DNA from 4 places in the Bacillus swezeyi genome. Region 2 is predicted to be linked to each of the others. Evidence: predicted binding sites of a transcription regulator. Region 2 holds the regulator's gene; each other region holds the start of a gene.

Region 1 (4,217 bases), 1.5 Mb from region 2:
AGATTGGATAGAAGCAGCCCAAGCATCACCCGTATATAAGCTTGCCGTGGAACATAAGGTTGCACTTCCTTTACATCCGGAATACAGAACCTTGCCAATGGTATGGTACATTCCGCCATTAAGCCCTATCACCAACACGTTCAGCGGTCAAATTGATACATTAGACCCTGGTATCATCTTTCCGACAATCAAGCAATTTAGAATTCCAATCCAGTACCTTGCAAACCTGATGACAGCCGGTGATACAAAAGTAATTGAACGGGTGTTAAAGAAGATGGTTGCCATGAGAAGTTATATGAGAAGTGTAAACCTTAAGCAACCGTTTAATAACACCATACTCAAAGATGCCGGTTTAACTGAAGAAACAGCTGTAGAATTGTATGAATTATCCGCCATAGCTAAATATAATGATCGTTACGTCATTCCGAAAGCTCATCGGGAAGAGGCTGGGAATATGTATGCCGGCCAAGGCTCTGCGGGTTACGAGTTTATGGAAGGCTGCTCAGGCTGCAGTTTGGGCACTGAAAAATATGAAGACTTATACGCATTCAGTGAAGAATATTGGAGTGATCTAAATGGAAAAGCAATGGATGGAAGAAGATAGACTAGTGTTTAAACTTTGTTCCTTATTCTTGAGATATCCAGATAAAGAATGGACCGAATCAGAAGAAGTGAATCAAATGGTTAATGCCATTGAGAACAAAGGAATGAATCATTGTCTCCGGCAGTTTATGACCTATGTGAATGAAAACGCTTATAAAGTATTGTGTGAGAATTATGTTCAGTGGTTTGACTTCAGTGAACCAAAAACGCTTTATTTAACTCATGGAAGGTTTGGAGAGAACAGGGAGCGCGGATTAGCTTTTGTTAAATTAAAAATGGAGTTTGCAAAAGCCGGATTCTACATTAAAAATGATGAACTGCCGGACTACTTACCGCTTATCTTAGAGTTTGCATCTATGGCTGATAAAGACTTTGTTCAAAAAGTGTTTTTCATTCACAAAAAAGCAATTGATCAATTACTGACAGAGCTTGAAAAAGAGGATAATCCGTATGGCTTTTTATTAAAAGCTTGTTTAGCAGCCTTTGCAACATATTTGCCGCCTCATGAAAACGACCTGAATCATCATGCGGGTTAAATCAATTTGGAGGGATCGTTATGACAGAATTAGATTATTTCTTATGGGTGATCATCCCTTATTTATCGTTGACTATTTTTGTTGTCGGCCATATCCATCGTTATAATACAGATCAATTCGGATGGTCTGCCCAATCAAGCGAATTTATCCAAAAAGATCAATTATTGAAGTGGGGGAGTACACTGTTTCATTACGGCGTCATTTTTGTGTTTTTCGGACATGTGGCAGGGGTGCTGATACCTAAAGGATTTTATGATGTTATCGGAGTAACTGAACATATGTATCATTTTGGCGCAATATGGTTCGGAGGAGCTGCCGGAGTCATGATGGTTGTTGGAGGTGCATTGTTGACAGTGCGCCGCCTTAAAAGCAAAAGGGTAAGGAGAAACAGCTCAAAGAAAGATCTTTATGTATTGCTGTTAATCGGTGTTGTGACCGTCGTTGGATTTACCAATACTGTCGGCTTTACAGCCACAGGAGGAGAATTTGATTATCGGGCAACCATAGGTCCGTGGTTCAGAGGAATTTTAAGCTTTCAGCCCTCTCCATATTTAGTGATGAATGCACCGCCGGGGTTTCAACTTCATATTTTGTCAGCGTTTGTATTATTTGCTGTTTGGCCTTATACGAGGTTAGTTCATGTATGGAGTTTGCCTTTGGAATACCTGTCACGAAAGTATATCGTTTATAGAAAAATGAATCCGAAAAAAGGGCTGAAATACATGGAACGGAAAAATGAATCATGATCATCTCAAAAAGCCACTTCGGCGTGAATCCAGAGTGGCTGAATTGAATGTAGTCCCCATCTGATATAACGGTCCCCAAAATGGTTAATGATGATCTAGCAAGTAGGATTCTTCATCCCGATTATGTATTTGAACCAGAACATATATCGCTTTAAACCGATCGATCACATCATCATTTACTCCTTGTTCATCTAGCCGTTCTTTAATCTCTTTTACAAGAATTCGAAGCAAGTCATGGTCGCGTTTAAGCATACTCAGTGTATGTGAGATATCCGGATTTTCTTCGAGCTTTCTTTTGTATAAACCCTCTTCTTCTGAGTCCGCATGTGAAATTGTACGAGTTTCCCAATGATCCAGGAGAGCACGAGCTGCAATAATGGCGTGTTTTTTATGTTTTTCACCGTATACCCGTTCTAATACTTCCATTAAATCTCTTCCTTCAGTTACGGCACCATCATGGATGGATCTATGAGCATCTAATTTATTTAAAGATGGGCCTGACATAAAGTAATCCTCCTTTTCAAATTTCAAGATGTTTTTGCAGCATTTCATATTCAGTATGAACAGATATTATAATTTTCAAACAAGTTTTGCATGTTTATCTCACAGCAGGATATCAATTTAAAACGATTGATAGATACTGAAGGGAAGAACAGAAAAGCAAGAAAACAAATTAAGGACGTTGTACTTACTGTATGCCAGCAAAAATCTCTGGAGATGACCTTTTATGAACTACTAACTGATGAAGAAATCGAAAAGCCTGTTCTAGTTAGGTTTCGTTTAACAGACGCAAATAACTATTGAGAAGCCTACAGACCAAGGGTAAAAGGATTGTTTATATAGTGTTTTAGAATATGATTTTGGAATACTTGTTGAAACGAATCCTAAAATGAAAAAATCATGGAAAGAACTTTTCACTTAAACTGGAACAATTAAACACGACTGATATCAGTTGTTAAATCGATAGCCCAATAAACAGCGGTATGGAGGTCTAACCCTTTATTTTCCTCGGACATGAACACACAAGAGGTTAACCTGATTTAGCTGGTCAACCTCATCATACGATTTTATTTTACAAACTCTTAACAAAATCCATCAGGCATACCGTTTTTTCAGTTTTGGTGCCGTGTTGATTTATGAATAAAGTATGACCCTTCCATAAATATCCTATACAGATTGTTATGATTATGCTATAGTGCTAGATAAAGTCACATTATGTATTATTATGGATAATTTGTCGATTAGATTGGAGGGAGCTAATGAACAGTCTTGCCTTTTTATTTCCTGGACAAGGTTCCCAATTTATAGGGATGGGTAAAAGTTTTTGGAATGATTTTGCGCTTGCGAAAAGATTATTTGAAGAGGCAAGCGATGCCATCTCCATGGATGTCAAAAAACTGTGCTTTGACGCAGATATGAACGAGTTGACAAGGACAATGAATGCACAGCCTGCCATTTTAACGGTTAGTGTCATTGCCTATCAAGTGTATATGCAGGAAATAGGGGTTAAACCGCACTTTCTGGCAGGTCATAGCTTGGGAGAATATTCAGCGCTTGTCTGTGCAGGCGCCCTTTCTTTTCAGGATGCCATTAAGCTTGTCAGGCAACGAGGGGTTCTCATGCAAGATGCGGATCCCCAGCAGCTGGGAACGATGGCCGCCATCACTCAGATCCATATCCAACCATTGCAAGAGCTGTGTGCGGGAATTTCGACGGCAGACCGCCCGGTAGGCGTGGCTTGCATGAATTCGGATCAACAGCATGTCATCTCCGGACATCGGCAAGCTGTGGAATTTGTCATTAAGAAAGCGGAGGAAATGGGGGCTAAGCACACTTATTTGAACGTCAGCGCTCCTTTTCATAGTTCGATGATGCGATCAGCGGCCGAACAATTCCAGGCTGCATTAAATCAGTATACCTTCCAGGATGCTGCATGGCCGATCATTTCGAATCTCACAGCGGTTCCGTACCATAATGGACATTTGGTCAGGGAACATTTGCGTCAGCACATGACGATGCCGGTAAGATGGGCAGAATCGATGCATTACTTGCTTTTGCACGGAGTCACGGAAGTCATCGAAATGGGTCCCAAGAACGTCTTGGTCAGTCTATTGAAAAAAACAACGAGTCATATTGCAGCTTACTCTTTAGGTCAAACAACTGACCTTCATTTACTGTCCAATTCGGTGGAAAGAAATAAAAATGTTGTCCATTTACGCAAGAAACAACTGCATAAAATGATGATTCAATCCATCATTGCGCGAAATTATAACAAAGATGCATCAGCTTATTCCAATCTGGCGACACCATTATTTGCGCAATTACAACCGCT
Region 2 (4,217 bases):
GACATATGTCCTCATGCAGTTGTCGGCTGCTGTCGGCCTTCCCCTGCTGTACTTTTTGGGCGTGGGAAGAGGCATGGCGCCCGCCGAAGCAAAGCTTACACTGACAGGCGTGTGGTCGGTCATCGCCTTTCCCCTCTGCCTTGTCATCGTGCTGCTGATCCTGAGGACGGTGCCGAAAACAACGCTTCGCAACGGTTCGAAAGCATCTGTTGGAGCATCTATCGGATGGGCTGTCGGCGGTGTTTTTCTTGCCCTGTTTGCCCAATCGATTGCCGCTTCGATCGAAATGAACTTGTTCGGGGTCAACCCGGAATCGGAAAATACACAGCGCATCATGGAAATCATCAGCACATTGCCGCTGATGATGTTTGTCTCTTCTGTGTTCGGTCCGATCCTTGAGGAAATCATTTTCAGAAAGATTATATTCGGCGCGATCTACGAAAAAACTAATTTTTTCATCGCCGCTCTCTTTAGTTCCGTGATCTTCTCGGTTGTCCATATGGATTTCTCACACCTTTTAATCTACACGGCAATGGGATTCACATTCGCCTTTTTATACGTCAGGACAAACCGGATTATCGTTCCCATTTTCGCCCATGTCGCCATGAATACGCTTGTTGTCTTGCTGCAGACTTTCCGAGGGCCGATTGAAGAATATTTGGAGCGATTGGAGAAATTGCAGTTGATTATTGGAGGATTTTTATGATGAGAAGCCCTAAGTTTTGGGGATTGATTTATTTGTTGACAGGCGTGCTGTTTACATATCTGGCAGCTACCTCACCGGGAAACATGTGGTCTTTTTACACCATTCTTCTGATGCTTTTCGCTGCCTATAATATCAGCATTTCCTTTAAAATGTTCGCCTTGTCGAGCAAACTGAAACGAAAAGATCAATAACCCTGTACTGATAGAAAAGAGCCATTCTCGGAATATGAGGATGGCTCTTTATTTGATTTGGTCTTTTAAAAACGCTTGATTTTCCTCTTGGATAACTGTTTTTTGCGCCTGCCTGTAAGATATTCTGGAAATCACGATACTGACCTCATATAGGAATAATAAAGGCACTGAAACCATTAAATGAGACAAAAGCTCGGGCGGTGTGATGAGCGCCGCAATGACAAACAAAACAAAGTAAGCATACTTTCTGATCTTTGCCAAAAACATGGGCGTCACCAGTCCGAGCCTTGTAATAAACATGATGACCACAGGCATCTGAAACAATAAGCCGAAAGGAAGCGTTAATTGCAGCAGAAACTGAAAATACTCATGTACTCCGATGACTTGATTTACATGCAAATCATCGGAGATTCTCGTCATAAAATCAACGACAAACGGAAATAAAATAAAGTAAGAAAAGGCAATGCCGCCTAAAAAGAGTATGATCGATACCGGAATATAGCTGAGCGTCACTTTGCGTTCTTTCTTATACAGCCCCGGGCTGATAAAAGCCCACAGCTGATATAAAATAAGCGGCGAAGTCAAGACAGCGCCGATAATGAAGGCGAACTGCACATACACAAATAAAGGGTCTGTCAGCTTGAACGCATTAAGCGTCAGCCGTTTCGCCTCATCCGTCTGCTGCAGATAAATGATCAACGGCTTTGCCAAAAAAAAGCCTGCTGCAACAAAAACGGCAAAAAAGAAAAAAATGATCACGAACCGTTTTCGAAGTTCTGTGATATGTTCTACCAGCGACATTTCTTTTCCCTTCATAAATGTCATCCTATCCTACTGATCTTCTTTCTTTTTATCGGAATCGTCATCTGCTAACCCTTTTGTTGCATTTTTAAATTCCCGCAACGTATTTCCCGCCGCTTTTCCAAGCTCGGGAAGTTTTTTCGGGCCGAAAATCAAAAGCGCCACCACGACGATTAAAATAAAGCTTCCAGGACCGATCGGCATAAAGCCTGCCCCCTTTCCTTTATTTTTAAGTTTCCCGTTTTACTTTTCATTCATTGAATAATGTTTCAGAAAATACACGAGTGACTGAAGTTCAACCGCCAAATCTATATGATGAATCCGAATGTGTTCCGGCACATTCAAACGAGCCGGCGTAAAATTAAGAATGCCTTTAATGCCCAGCGCAACAAGCCTGTCTGTAATGGATTGCGCGGCTTGGGCCGGAACCGTCAAAATGGCGACGGGTATATCATCTGTCATATGCTCTTCAAGCTTGTTTAAGTCATAGACGGGAACACCGCCAACTTCCGTCCCGATTTTGTGCTCATTGATATCAAAAGCCATTGCAATTTTAGTATTATTGTTTTTGATAAAATTGTAATGGAGAAAGGCTGTCCCTAAATTTCCCACGCCAATGAGCGTTACGTTTGTCATTTCATCCTGATCAAGCGTCTTTCTGAAAAAGGACAGCAGATAATTGACATTGTAGCCGTACCCTTTTTTACCGAGCGCGCCAAAGTACGAAAAATCCCTGCGGATTGTCGCGGAATCGACCTTTACGGCATCGCTCAGTTCTGCGGATGATACACGCTGTTTCCCGGATGCATGAAGGTTTTTTAAAAAACGATAATATAACGGCAGCCGCTTCGCTGTCGCTTGCGGAATTTTTGAATGATCCATGTTCATAAGCGATCCTCCATGTCTACATCAGCTTTTTCCCTTTTATAGTCACCGTTTTTTCCGCCTGTCTTTTCTGCAAGACAGGTCGGGCCTATCACCATTCCCTTATCCGCCGCTTTACACATGTCATAGACGGTAAGCGCACATACGGAAGCAGAAGTTAACGCTTCCATTTCCACACCTGTGCTCCCTTTTGTCTTGACTTTAGACTGAATGTGCAAAATGCTTTTCTGTTCTTTTTCCTCCCATTGAAAGGCAATATCGACTCCCTTGAGGGCAATCGGATGGCACATCGGGATGATAACTGATGTTTGTTTTGCAGCCATGATGCCGGCCACTTGCGCCACTGCCAAAACATCGCCTTTTCCCATTTCTTGATTCTTGATTTTTTCATGCACGTCTCTGTTCATTGACACGCTTGAAATGGCCACAGCAGTGCGGACTGAAGCTCCCTTTTCACTTATATCAACCATCTTGGCTCTGCCTTGTTCATTAAAGTGTGTAAATTCATTCATGATCATAACTCTCCTTATAACGATCATACACTATTTTCTTCGTTCTGTCTTTTTCTTTTGGTTAAAATCTTCCAGACCCCGCTTAATTGTTTGCTGACTGCTATCTGATAGGCTACACTTAAACTAGCAAACAAGAGGTGAAATATCATGATGATCTTACAAGTCAATCAGCTCTCAAAATCATTTGGAGCCGATTCTATTTTAACGAATATAAAGCTGGAAGTCAGATCACGGGATCGGATTGCAATCGTCGGACGCAACGGTGCCGGAAAATCTACTTTTTTAAAAATTATTGCCGGACGGCTGTCTTATGAAGAAGGAGAAATCATCAAGCCGAAGGATTTGACGATGGGCTATCTTGATCAGCATTCAGGGCTTGATTCCAAGCTGACAATTAAAGAAGAGCTCCTGTCGGTATTTGATTTTCTGAAAAAGATGGAAAAAGAGATGCGTTCAATAGAAGAACAAATGGCGCACGCTGATCCAGACAAGCTGGAATCCTTAATGAAAACATATGACAGACTGCAGCAGGAGTTTAAAGACAAAGGCGGCTATCAATATGAAGCTGAAGTCAGATCAGTGATGCACGGGCTTGGATTTGCCGGATTTGACGACTCGGCCCGCGTACAGGACTTGAGCGGAGGGCAAAAAACAAGGCTTGCTCTCGGAAAAATGCTTCTGACAAAGCCGGATCTGCTCATTCTCGATGAACCGACAAACCACCTGGACATCGACACGCTGACATGGCTGGAGCAATATTTGCAAAACTACAGCGGAGCGATTTTAATCGTCTCCCATGACAGGTACTTTCTCGATAAAGTTGTCAACCAGGTTTATGAGATTTCCCGATCCCAAAGCAAAAAATACAGCGGAAACTACAGCTCTTATCTTAAAATGAAGGCGGAACAACTTGAAAAAGAAACGAAGCTTTATGAAAAGCAGCAGGACGAAATCGCCAAGCTGCAGGACTTCGTCGACCGCAATTTAGCCAGGGCTTCAACGACAAAGCGCGCGCAGAGCAGAAGAAAACAGCTTGAACGAATGGAAGTCATGGACAAACCATTGGGAGATGAAAAGTCGGCGTCCTTCCGCTTTGACATTGCAAGACAAAGCGGAAACGAT
Region 3 (4,217 bases), 970 kb from region 2:
TTTAGAATGTTTGCTGCGGAACACTTCATCCGTCACTTCCATTTCTTTGAGGCCATGCTGTTCATACACGTTTTGTCCGTATTTTGTATGAAGATCATGAAAGGCGGGCAGACAGTGCAGAAAGATGACATTTTCATTGCCTGTTTTCTTCACAAGCTCCATGTTCACTTGATAGGGCTTCAGCAATTTGATTCTTTCAGCGAACTTATCTTCTTCCCCCATAGAGACCCAGACATCTGTATACAGCACATCGGCTCCGGACGCGGCTTTGTCTATATCGCTTGTTACAGTGATGCTTCCTCCGGATTCTTCAGCAAAAGTTTCCGCCATTTTGACGATGTCCTGATCAGGGAAAAGGTCTTCAGGCGAGCATATTCTCACATCCATTCCGACTTTGGCTCCGCCGATGAGCAGACTGTTGGCGACATTGTTCCGTCCATCGCCGATATAAGTGAGCTTCACGCCCTTCACGCGCCCGGTGTGTTCTTTTACGGTCATAAAGTCGGCCAGCATTTGTGTCGGATGCCATAAATCCGTTAAACCGTTCCATACCGGTACGCCTGAATGCTCGGCCAGAGATACGACTTTTTCATGTTCAAAACCGCGGAATTCGATGCCGTCAAACATCCTGCCAAGCACTTTAGCCGTATCCTCAATCGATTCTTTTTTACCGAGCTGAATATCGTCTTTGCCGAGGTATTCAGGATGTGCACCGAGGTCGATGCAAGCAGTCGTGAAAGCGCATCGTGTTCTTGTTGACGGTTTTTCAAATAATAAAGCGATGTTTTTGCCTTCCAAATGGCGATGTCTGACCCCTTGTGCCTTTTGATCTTTTAACTGTTGGGCAAGGTCGAGCAAATAAAGGATTTCTTCTTCAGAAAAGTCTTTTTCAGCTAAGTAGCTTCTTCCTTTTAAGTCAATTGTTTTTGCCATTTTTCTCTCTCCTTTTTCTTCTGGATTCGCTATTTTATATCGTCGCGGTACAGCGGCATGCTCATACAGCGCGGACCGCCTCGGCCTCTTGAAAGCTCTCCGCTCGGGATTTCAATGACTTTAATGCCCTGCTCTCTCAAGCAGGCATTGGAAATGTAGTTTCGATCATAAGTGACCACAACACCGGGGGCGATGGCGAGCGTGTTTGATCCGTCATTCCATTGCTCGCGGGCTGAAGCGATTTCATCTCCGCCTCCGCAGAAAATCAGGTTCACATCTGAGAGGCCGAGCGTTTTCTTCAGCACTTCCAGCAGATTGTGCTCTTCTGTAATTTGAACGTCTTCTTCCGTTTTTCCCCGCTCAAGAATGAAGATTCGCATATCGCCTTCCGGACCCTGGATGGCGGGATGGATCGTGAATTGGTCGCGGTCAACCATCGTAAAGACGGTATCTAAATGCATAAAGGCCCTGGTCTTCGGTATTTCGACAGCAAGCACCCGGCGAATCCGGTCCTGGCGTTTAAACAAATTGCGGACAAGGCGTTCGATCGCTTGTGCGGTGGAGCGTTCTGAAACACCGATCGCAACCGTTTCATCATTTAGCACAAGCTCATCTCCGCCCTCGATATTGAATTTGAAGTCGCGGTCAAGCCAGACCGGAATGTCATGTTCTTTAAACCGCGGGTGGTGTTCTATGATGTAGCGCATAAACAGGGACTCTCTCCGGCGTGCCGGCTCTTTCATTTTATTGATGGTCAGCCCGCTGCCGATCGCGGCTGCCGGGTCTCTTGTAAAATAAAGGTTCGGCATCGGGTCGAGATAAAATGGATAGTGGTCTTCCATCAGCTCGTGCAGGTGAGAGCGCAGCCCCAGCTCGATTTCGTTTTTTCGTACTCCGCTCATCACATGTTCGACCATTGACTCGGCTTCAAAGGAGAGCAAGTATTCCTTTAGTCTGTGATAAGCTCCGTTTAGATCTGCTTTGCTTTCAGATAAAAGCTCGCTGATAAACTGTTCGCGGACTGAAGTGTCACCTAAAGCTTCAGCAGCCAGCTTCTCTAAATAAAGCACTTCCACTCCTTGCTTTTTTAGGGTATCTGCAAATTGGTCATGTTCGTTTTGAACGGCCGGTAAAAAAGGAATATCGTCAAAGAGAAGCCTCTCCAGGTAATCGGGTGTGAGATTTTCCAATTCCCGCCCGGGCCTCTTCAGCATGACTGTTTTCAAATGGCCGATTTCTGAGTAAATGTGAATCGGTGCTGTCATGATCATCCCGCCTCCTAATCTGTTTTGATTACATTTACAGCTTAAAACAGCGAGGCGGGCTGCGATGTGAAAGCGATAACAACAAAAATGTGATCTATTTCACAAGTTTTTTGATGAAGCAAAAACAAAAGTGAATAAATATGACAAAATGACATGGAGTCCTTGTCAGGGCAAAGTAAACATCGTATAAAACGTGTATATTTTTTAGAGGATTTTTTAAAAAAAATTTTTGTAGGATCATATCTTCCAAAATAAAAAGAGCTGATCCAAATGGGGATCAGCTATCAGCATAAATGTTCACAAAATGATTGGGCAGTCTCTGATGATTGAGAAATCACAAGACAAGTATCATTCCCGCATATACAGCCCAGCATCTCCGGTCGTCCCAGTTTATCAAGAAGGACTCCGATGGCATGGGCATTTCCGGGCATCGTCTTAATAATGATTAAGTTTTCCGCCTGGTTCACCTGCAAGACAACTTCTGAAATTTTGTCTTTCAGAACTTTGGAAGGGTTGATTGATAAAGAAGTATTCGTGGCATAGACGAGTTTTCCGGCTTCATTAAGCTGTTTGACAAGATACATCTCTTTAATATCCCGGGAAATGGTAGATTGGGAAGCTGTTATGCCGCGGCTTTGCAGCAGAGCTGCCAATTGCTCCTGGGTTTCTACCGGATGTTCGAGAATGGTTTGTTTAATGAGCCATTGCCGTTTCTGTTTATTCATCAGGGCGCCTCCCTTCGGCAAGGACGTATATCTACTATTATAAGATGTTTTTTTGTTTTAACATGGAAGCTATTTTACAAAAAACCAAATATTTTAGGCTGGAAAAAAGGGCTTGATAGACACCAGAAATTCACTTATAATGCTTGAAGATGACAAATTGATAAAATGAGAGAAAAAGTGGTTTTCTAGGGTTCCGCAGGTGCTCTGCATTTGGTCTGGTCCGAGAGAAAACACATAACGAGAACATCGTTATGACACGGAGGGATAAAAGCCCTGGAGTTTTGGCTCTTGATCAAAAGAGCCTTCTCCGGGGCTTTTTTGCTTTTTAAATAGGAAATTACTTTTAGATATAGGAAGGAGCTGCAGTTATGAAAAAGAAAGCAATTGATATGGTTATGATTATGATAGGCGCATTTTTCTTTGCGCTGGCCGTGAATCTGTTTGCCATTCCGAACGATTTGGGAGAAGGCGGCGTCACGGGGATCACGCTGATTTTATATTACGTTTTTCAATGGTCTCCAGGCATCACCAACTTTGTGTTGAACGGGATTCTCCTCATGATCGGATATCGGTTTTTAGATAAAAAAACGACGGTTTACACAATCATTGCGGTTGTCGCCAATTCATTCTTTCTGCATGTCACGGAGGATTGGGTGATTCCGGCTGATGAAGTGATCATCAGCACGATTTTTGCCGGGATGTTTGCCGGAGTCGGTATCGGCATGATTATCCGTGTCGGCGGAACCACCGCAGGGTCTGCAATTCTGGCGAGAATCGCCAATAAATATTTTGACTGGAATATCAGCTACGCTTTATTGATGATTGATTTGGTTGTCGTATTCAGTTCCTACTTTATCATCGGAGCTGAAAAATTGATGTTTACGATCGTCATGCTCTACATCGCCACAAAGGTCATGGACTTCATTATTGAAGGCCTCAACACGAAAAAAGCGATCACGATTATTTCCGAGCATAAACATGAAATCGCAGCGCAAGTCAACACGCTGATGGACCGCGGCGTCACGATACTATCAGGGCGGGGCCATTATACAGGCAATTCCAAAGAGATCTTGTATATCGTGATCAATAAACAAGAGCTGTCCATGCTGAAAAAAATTATTAAAAGTACAGATAAAAAAGCATTTGTCATTATCCATGATGTCAGGGATGTATTTGGTGAAGGGTTTGTAGATATCTCGAAATAAGGAAAGGGCTGCCGGGGGATACCGGCAGCCTTTTTTTTTTGCATTCCGTGATGACATTTACCTAATATAAAGGTCTTTTGGTCTATTTC
Region 4 (4,217 bases), 1.0 Mb from region 2:
CAACAATGTACTTGGATTCCCGGGCATATTCAGAGGTGTGCTAAATGCTGGAGCGGACTCAATCAGCCATCCGATGCTGGTTGCCGCTGCCGAAGCGATAGCCTCTTGTACAAATCAAGGAGACTTGGTGCCTGATCCGCTGAATCCTGACGTTCATGAGATCGTCGCTGAGGCAGTGGAAAGAGTTGCGCTGTCTGAGATGGGAAAAATGAATGAATAAAGAAAACAGCTGCTGCTTTATCGCAACACAGATAAGGCGGCAGCTGTTTTTCTTGCAAAAGTCAGCGGAGACTCCACAGATTGAAAATGAATGTATAAAAGATTCGGTTCAGTGAAAATCCAATGGTTATGCAAAGCGCTGATGATAAGGCCTTGATCAACCAGCCTTTTTGTGAAAAGCGGGATTTCTTCCTGCAATATGGCGATTTCCGCCATGTTCAAGGCGATGCCGTTTTGATCAAGCGCTTCAAACATGATTTCTTCCATCCCGACACCACGGCTCTGCCTTCCCTGAATCCTGACATTTAAATGCCGTTTAATGCTGACGGAACAAACGCCGTTTTCAACGTGGGGCTCCCCATTTAAAATTTGTCCAAACTGCCGGCAAATCGTTTGAAAATGATGCATACCGCAAAACCTCCATTTTGACTGTCACATGATTTTATGAATGGCATCATTTTTTCATGATGATTTAAAAATGGAAGGTTCATCAATGCGGTTATTTTATGATTTCTTCGCCGCCCGGTTTGTTCGCGTAGTTATACATAAAGCCCATCATAAATGCGCCGCCGACCAGATTTCCCAATGTTACCGGAATGATATTGTGGATTGCGCCGGCCAAAGAAATGGTATCAGGATGGTCGGTCACTAAGGCGACAGCAAAGGTGGCCATGTTCGCAATGCTGTGTTCATATCCGGAAATAAAGAAAGTAAAAACAAACAGCATCATAGAGAACATTTTCGCGCCGTCTCCCTTTTGCGCCATCGGAACAAAAAACGCCAGACAGACAAGCCAGTTACAAAGAATCGCTTTAAAAAACAATTCAATTGTAGGCGTATGAATTTTATGCTCCGCAACACTCAGTAAAAAGCCGGTGGAAGATGAATCCTTGAATAAGCCGGTTGCAAAGATGAGGCCTGCAAAAAAGACAGCGCCCATTAAGTTTCCCGCATAGCTGAATCCCCACATCTTGATGACATCGGCCCAGCGCATTTTTTTGCGAAGTGCTGCAAATGTATAATAAAACGTGTTTCCCGTGAATAAATCTCCCCCGCCATAGACAATCAATATAATGGCGCCCCCAAATGTGATCGCTGCAATCGGATATGTGAAAGGAGATTGCTCAAGATAAAAGAGGTTCCCCGTTTTAAATGCGACGATCACGCCGAATCCGATGAACATACTTGCCAGTATAGAGCGCAAAAGGTAACGGAGTCGGCTTTGTACGAAAATTCCGTATTTTTTTAAAGCAAGCTCTTCAACTAGAATAAGCGATTTAGTTTCCATGTTTACCACCACCATCAAGTGTTTACTTAAGAAGTCTTTTTAATACGACTTAAGTATATCAGGATATTGTGAAGTATTTCACATATTTAATGACTTTTATGTGAACGGCCATCATGTAAGCTTTGTGGAAGCCTAACCCATCGAGCGCTTTTCATTTCTTCAGCATTTTTGTATAAAGTGAATGGGGGTGACAGAATGGACATCAAAACAGTTATTGAAAAAGCGGTGCAATCAGCCGGACGCAGTCTCTCGATCAGGCATGTAAGAGAAGTAGGCGGAGGCGACATCAATCACACTTTTCTTGTGGAAACAGATGAAACGTATTTGTTCGTCAAAGTAAACAAGGGTGTGCCTTCCGACTTTTTTGAAAAAGAAGCCATGGGACTTCAAGAATTGAGGAAAACAGGGGCTGTGAAAGTGCCGGAAGTGATTGCCTATAATGAAAAGAGCGCTCCGGAGCGCTTCCTCGTTCTTTCATATATCAAAAGTATTCGGTCTTCAGGATCGGAAGAAGAATTAGGAAGACGTCTCGCTGCCATGCATCGAACGGAAAAGCCTTATTACGGATTGGCATATGACAATTACATCGGCACATGTAAGCAGGAAAACGGCGTGTATGACAGCTGGCAGGCTTACTATCGGGATCAAAGGCTGCTTCCGCAGATCATGGCCGCCCGGGAAAAAGGATTATTAAACGACCAGCAGGCAAAGCGCCACATCCGGCTCGCTGAAGCCTCCGGCTGCTGGCTTCCGGACGACCCTCGTGCATCTGTTCTGCACGGTGATCTATGGGGAGGCAATTGGATGACGGGGGAGGATGGCTCTCCATACCTCATTGATCCGGCTGTTTTATATGGGGATTATCGCATGGATCTGGCGATGACCGCTTTATTCGGCGGTTTTTCTGATCGGTTTTACCGCGCTTATGAAGAGGCGTCGGGTCAGCCCCTTACCCGGGAAGTATGGCCGCTCTATCAGCTTTTTTATATCTATTTGCACTTGAATTCGTTTGGAAAAAGCTATTTGGTTCATGCTGAGAGAATTGTACAGCGGTATATCGGTTAAAAACAGAATGTCGTCTAAGTGCAGGTAAAAGATACCGATTTTGTGACAGCTTCAGGACACCCTTCATAGGGTGTTTTTTAGTTGATAAACATGGGTTTGCAAGTCGGTATGGTAAATAAAACCTATTTGTTGTCAAAAAAAGTTTAAACTTTCTTCAATATTTGGCCACAAAATGATCCAAATTTTAGGTAATTAGATCTTTTTTTCTATAAACAAACGGTGTAAATTACTTATATAAGAAGTACAAAGATTGATTTATAAGTCTATTGGATTATTTTTTGAACAATCACACCTGAGGGAAGTTCCGAGTGTCGTCCCTCATGATTTTGTGAAGTATTGAACAAGTTTATTTATCATGATCTGTGATCAACAATGGAAATGGAGGAAGCAGGGGATGAACGAATTAATCTTAGCCAGATTTCAATTTGCTTCAACGACGATTTTTCACTTTATTTTTGTTCCGATGTCCATCGGGCTTGTCTTTATGGTTGCTTTGATGGAGACCCTTTATGTTGTGAAGAAAAAAGATATGTACAGGACGATGGCTAAATTTTGGGGGCACTTATTTTTAATTAACTTTGCAGTCGGTGTTGTCACCGGCATCTTGCAGGAATTTCAGTTCGGGATGAACTGGTCGGAATACTCCCGCTTTGTCGGCGATGTATTCGGGGCTCCGCTCGCTGTTGAGGCTCTCTTGGCTTTCTTTATGGAATCGACCTTTATCGGCCTGTGGATTTTCGGCTGGGACCGCCTTCCGAAAAAGATTCACTTGCTGTCCATCTGGCTTGTTTCACTGGGCACAATTCTGTCGGCGTTTTGGATTTTGGCAGCCAACTCATTTATGCAGGAACCTGTTGGTTTTGCCATCAAAAACGGCCGTGCGGAAATGACTGACTTCTTTGCAATCATTAAGAATCCGCAGCTATGGGTGGAATTTCCGCACGTGATTTTCGGCGCGCTGGCTACCGGTTCGTTTTTTATTGCCGGTGTGAGTGCATACAAAATGCTGAAAAAACAGGAAATGCTGTTTTTTAAAAAATCTTTTCAGATTGCGATGGTTGTGGCGCTGGTTTCCGGTATCGGAGTTGCATTCAGCGGACATGAACAGGCGCAGCATCTGATGAAAAGCCAGCCGATGAAAATGGCCGCAAGTGAAGCGCTTTGGGATGACAGCGGTGATCCGGCTGCGTGGACGATGCTTGCCAATATTGATACGGACAAGCAGGAGAACAAATCTGAACTCAGCATTCCTTATGCACTCAGCTATCTTGCGTATAAACAGTTCAGCGGAGATGTGCCTGGAATGAAAACTTTGCAGAAACAATATGAAGAAAAGTATGGCGAAGGAAACTACATTCCTCCGGTGAAAACGACGTTCTGGAGCTTCAGGATTATGGCTGGTGCAGGCATGTTAATGATCGCTGCCGCTTTGACAGGTCTTATCCTCAGCTTCCGCAAAAAGCTTGAGACAAGCAAGTGGTTTTTGCGGGGGATGGTTGCTCTGATCGCGTTTCCGTTCATCGCAAACACGGCAGGCTGGATCATGACTGAGATCGGACGCCAGCCATGGACGGTCTTTGGCATTTTGACGACCGCGCAGTCTGTTTCACCGAACGTTTCGGCGGGAATGCTGCTGTTCTCGGTC

What was found. The regulator Rex, encoded in region 2, represses fermentation and respiration genes when NADH is low (regulators of the CRP and FNR family bind a similar motif). The targets are predictions, from matches to a motif close to TTGTGAAATATTTCACAA.
Region 1: RBH91_RS11110 (hemerythrin domain-containing protein) is a predicted target of Rex. The motif match lies at 2,422-2,439, and genes of this name have one in related genera.
Region 3: arcA (arginine deiminase) is a predicted target of Rex. The motif match lies at 2,286-2,303, and genes of this name have one in related genera.
Region 4: RBH91_RS21390 (formate/nitrite transporter family protein) is a predicted target of Rex. The motif match lies at 1,574-1,591, and genes of this name have one in related genera.

What each region holds. Positions count from the first base shown of each region.
Region 1 covers NZ_CP133085.1:2,241,573-2,245,789, reverse strand. Annotated here, with positions in the region: gene narH (nitrate reductase subunit beta) at 1-604, shown strand, start outside; gene narJ (nitrate reductase molybdenum cofactor assembly chaperone) at 576-1,139, shown strand; gene narI (respiratory nitrate reductase subunit gamma) at 1,160-1,885, shown strand; gene RBH91_RS11110 (hemerythrin domain-containing protein) at 1,970-2,389, opposite strand; gene fabD (ACP S-malonyltransferase) at 3,145-4,217, shown strand, end outside.
Region 2 covers NZ_CP133085.1:749,539-753,755, reverse strand. Annotated here, with positions in the region: gene RBH91_RS03490 (CPBP family intramembrane glutamic endopeptidase) at 1-706, shown strand, start outside; gene RBH91_RS03485 (YdiK family protein) at 706-897, shown strand; gene tatC (twin-arginine translocase subunit TatC) at 946-1,722, opposite strand; gene RBH91_RS03475 (twin-arginine translocase TatA/TatE family subunit) at 1,729-1,902, opposite strand; gene RBH91_RS03470 (redox-sensing transcriptional repressor Rex) at 1,942-2,586, opposite strand; gene moaC (cyclic pyranopterin monophosphate synthase MoaC) at 2,583-3,095, opposite strand; gene RBH91_RS03460 (ABC-F family ATP-binding cassette domain-containing protein) at 3,243-4,217, shown strand, end outside.
Region 3 covers NZ_CP133085.1:4,303,004-4,307,220, reverse strand. Annotated here, with positions in the region: gene argF (ornithine carbamoyltransferase) at 1-933, opposite strand, end outside; gene arcA (arginine deiminase) at 963-2,198, opposite strand; gene argR (arginine repressor) at 2,483-2,923, opposite strand; guanidine-I (ykkC/yxkD leader) riboswitch at 3,098-3,204, shown strand; gene RBH91_RS21530 (YitT family protein) at 3,292-4,128, shown strand.
Region 4 covers NZ_CP133085.1:4,271,790-4,276,006, reverse strand. Annotated here, with positions in the region: gene RBH91_RS21400 (NAD-dependent malic enzyme) at 1-220, shown strand, start outside; gene RBH91_RS21395 (DUF1259 domain-containing protein) at 238-627, opposite strand; gene RBH91_RS21390 (formate/nitrite transporter family protein) at 719-1,507, opposite strand; gene RBH91_RS21385 (fructosamine kinase family protein) at 1,703-2,572, shown strand; gene RBH91_RS21380 (cytochrome ubiquinol oxidase subunit I) at 2,967-4,217, shown strand, end outside.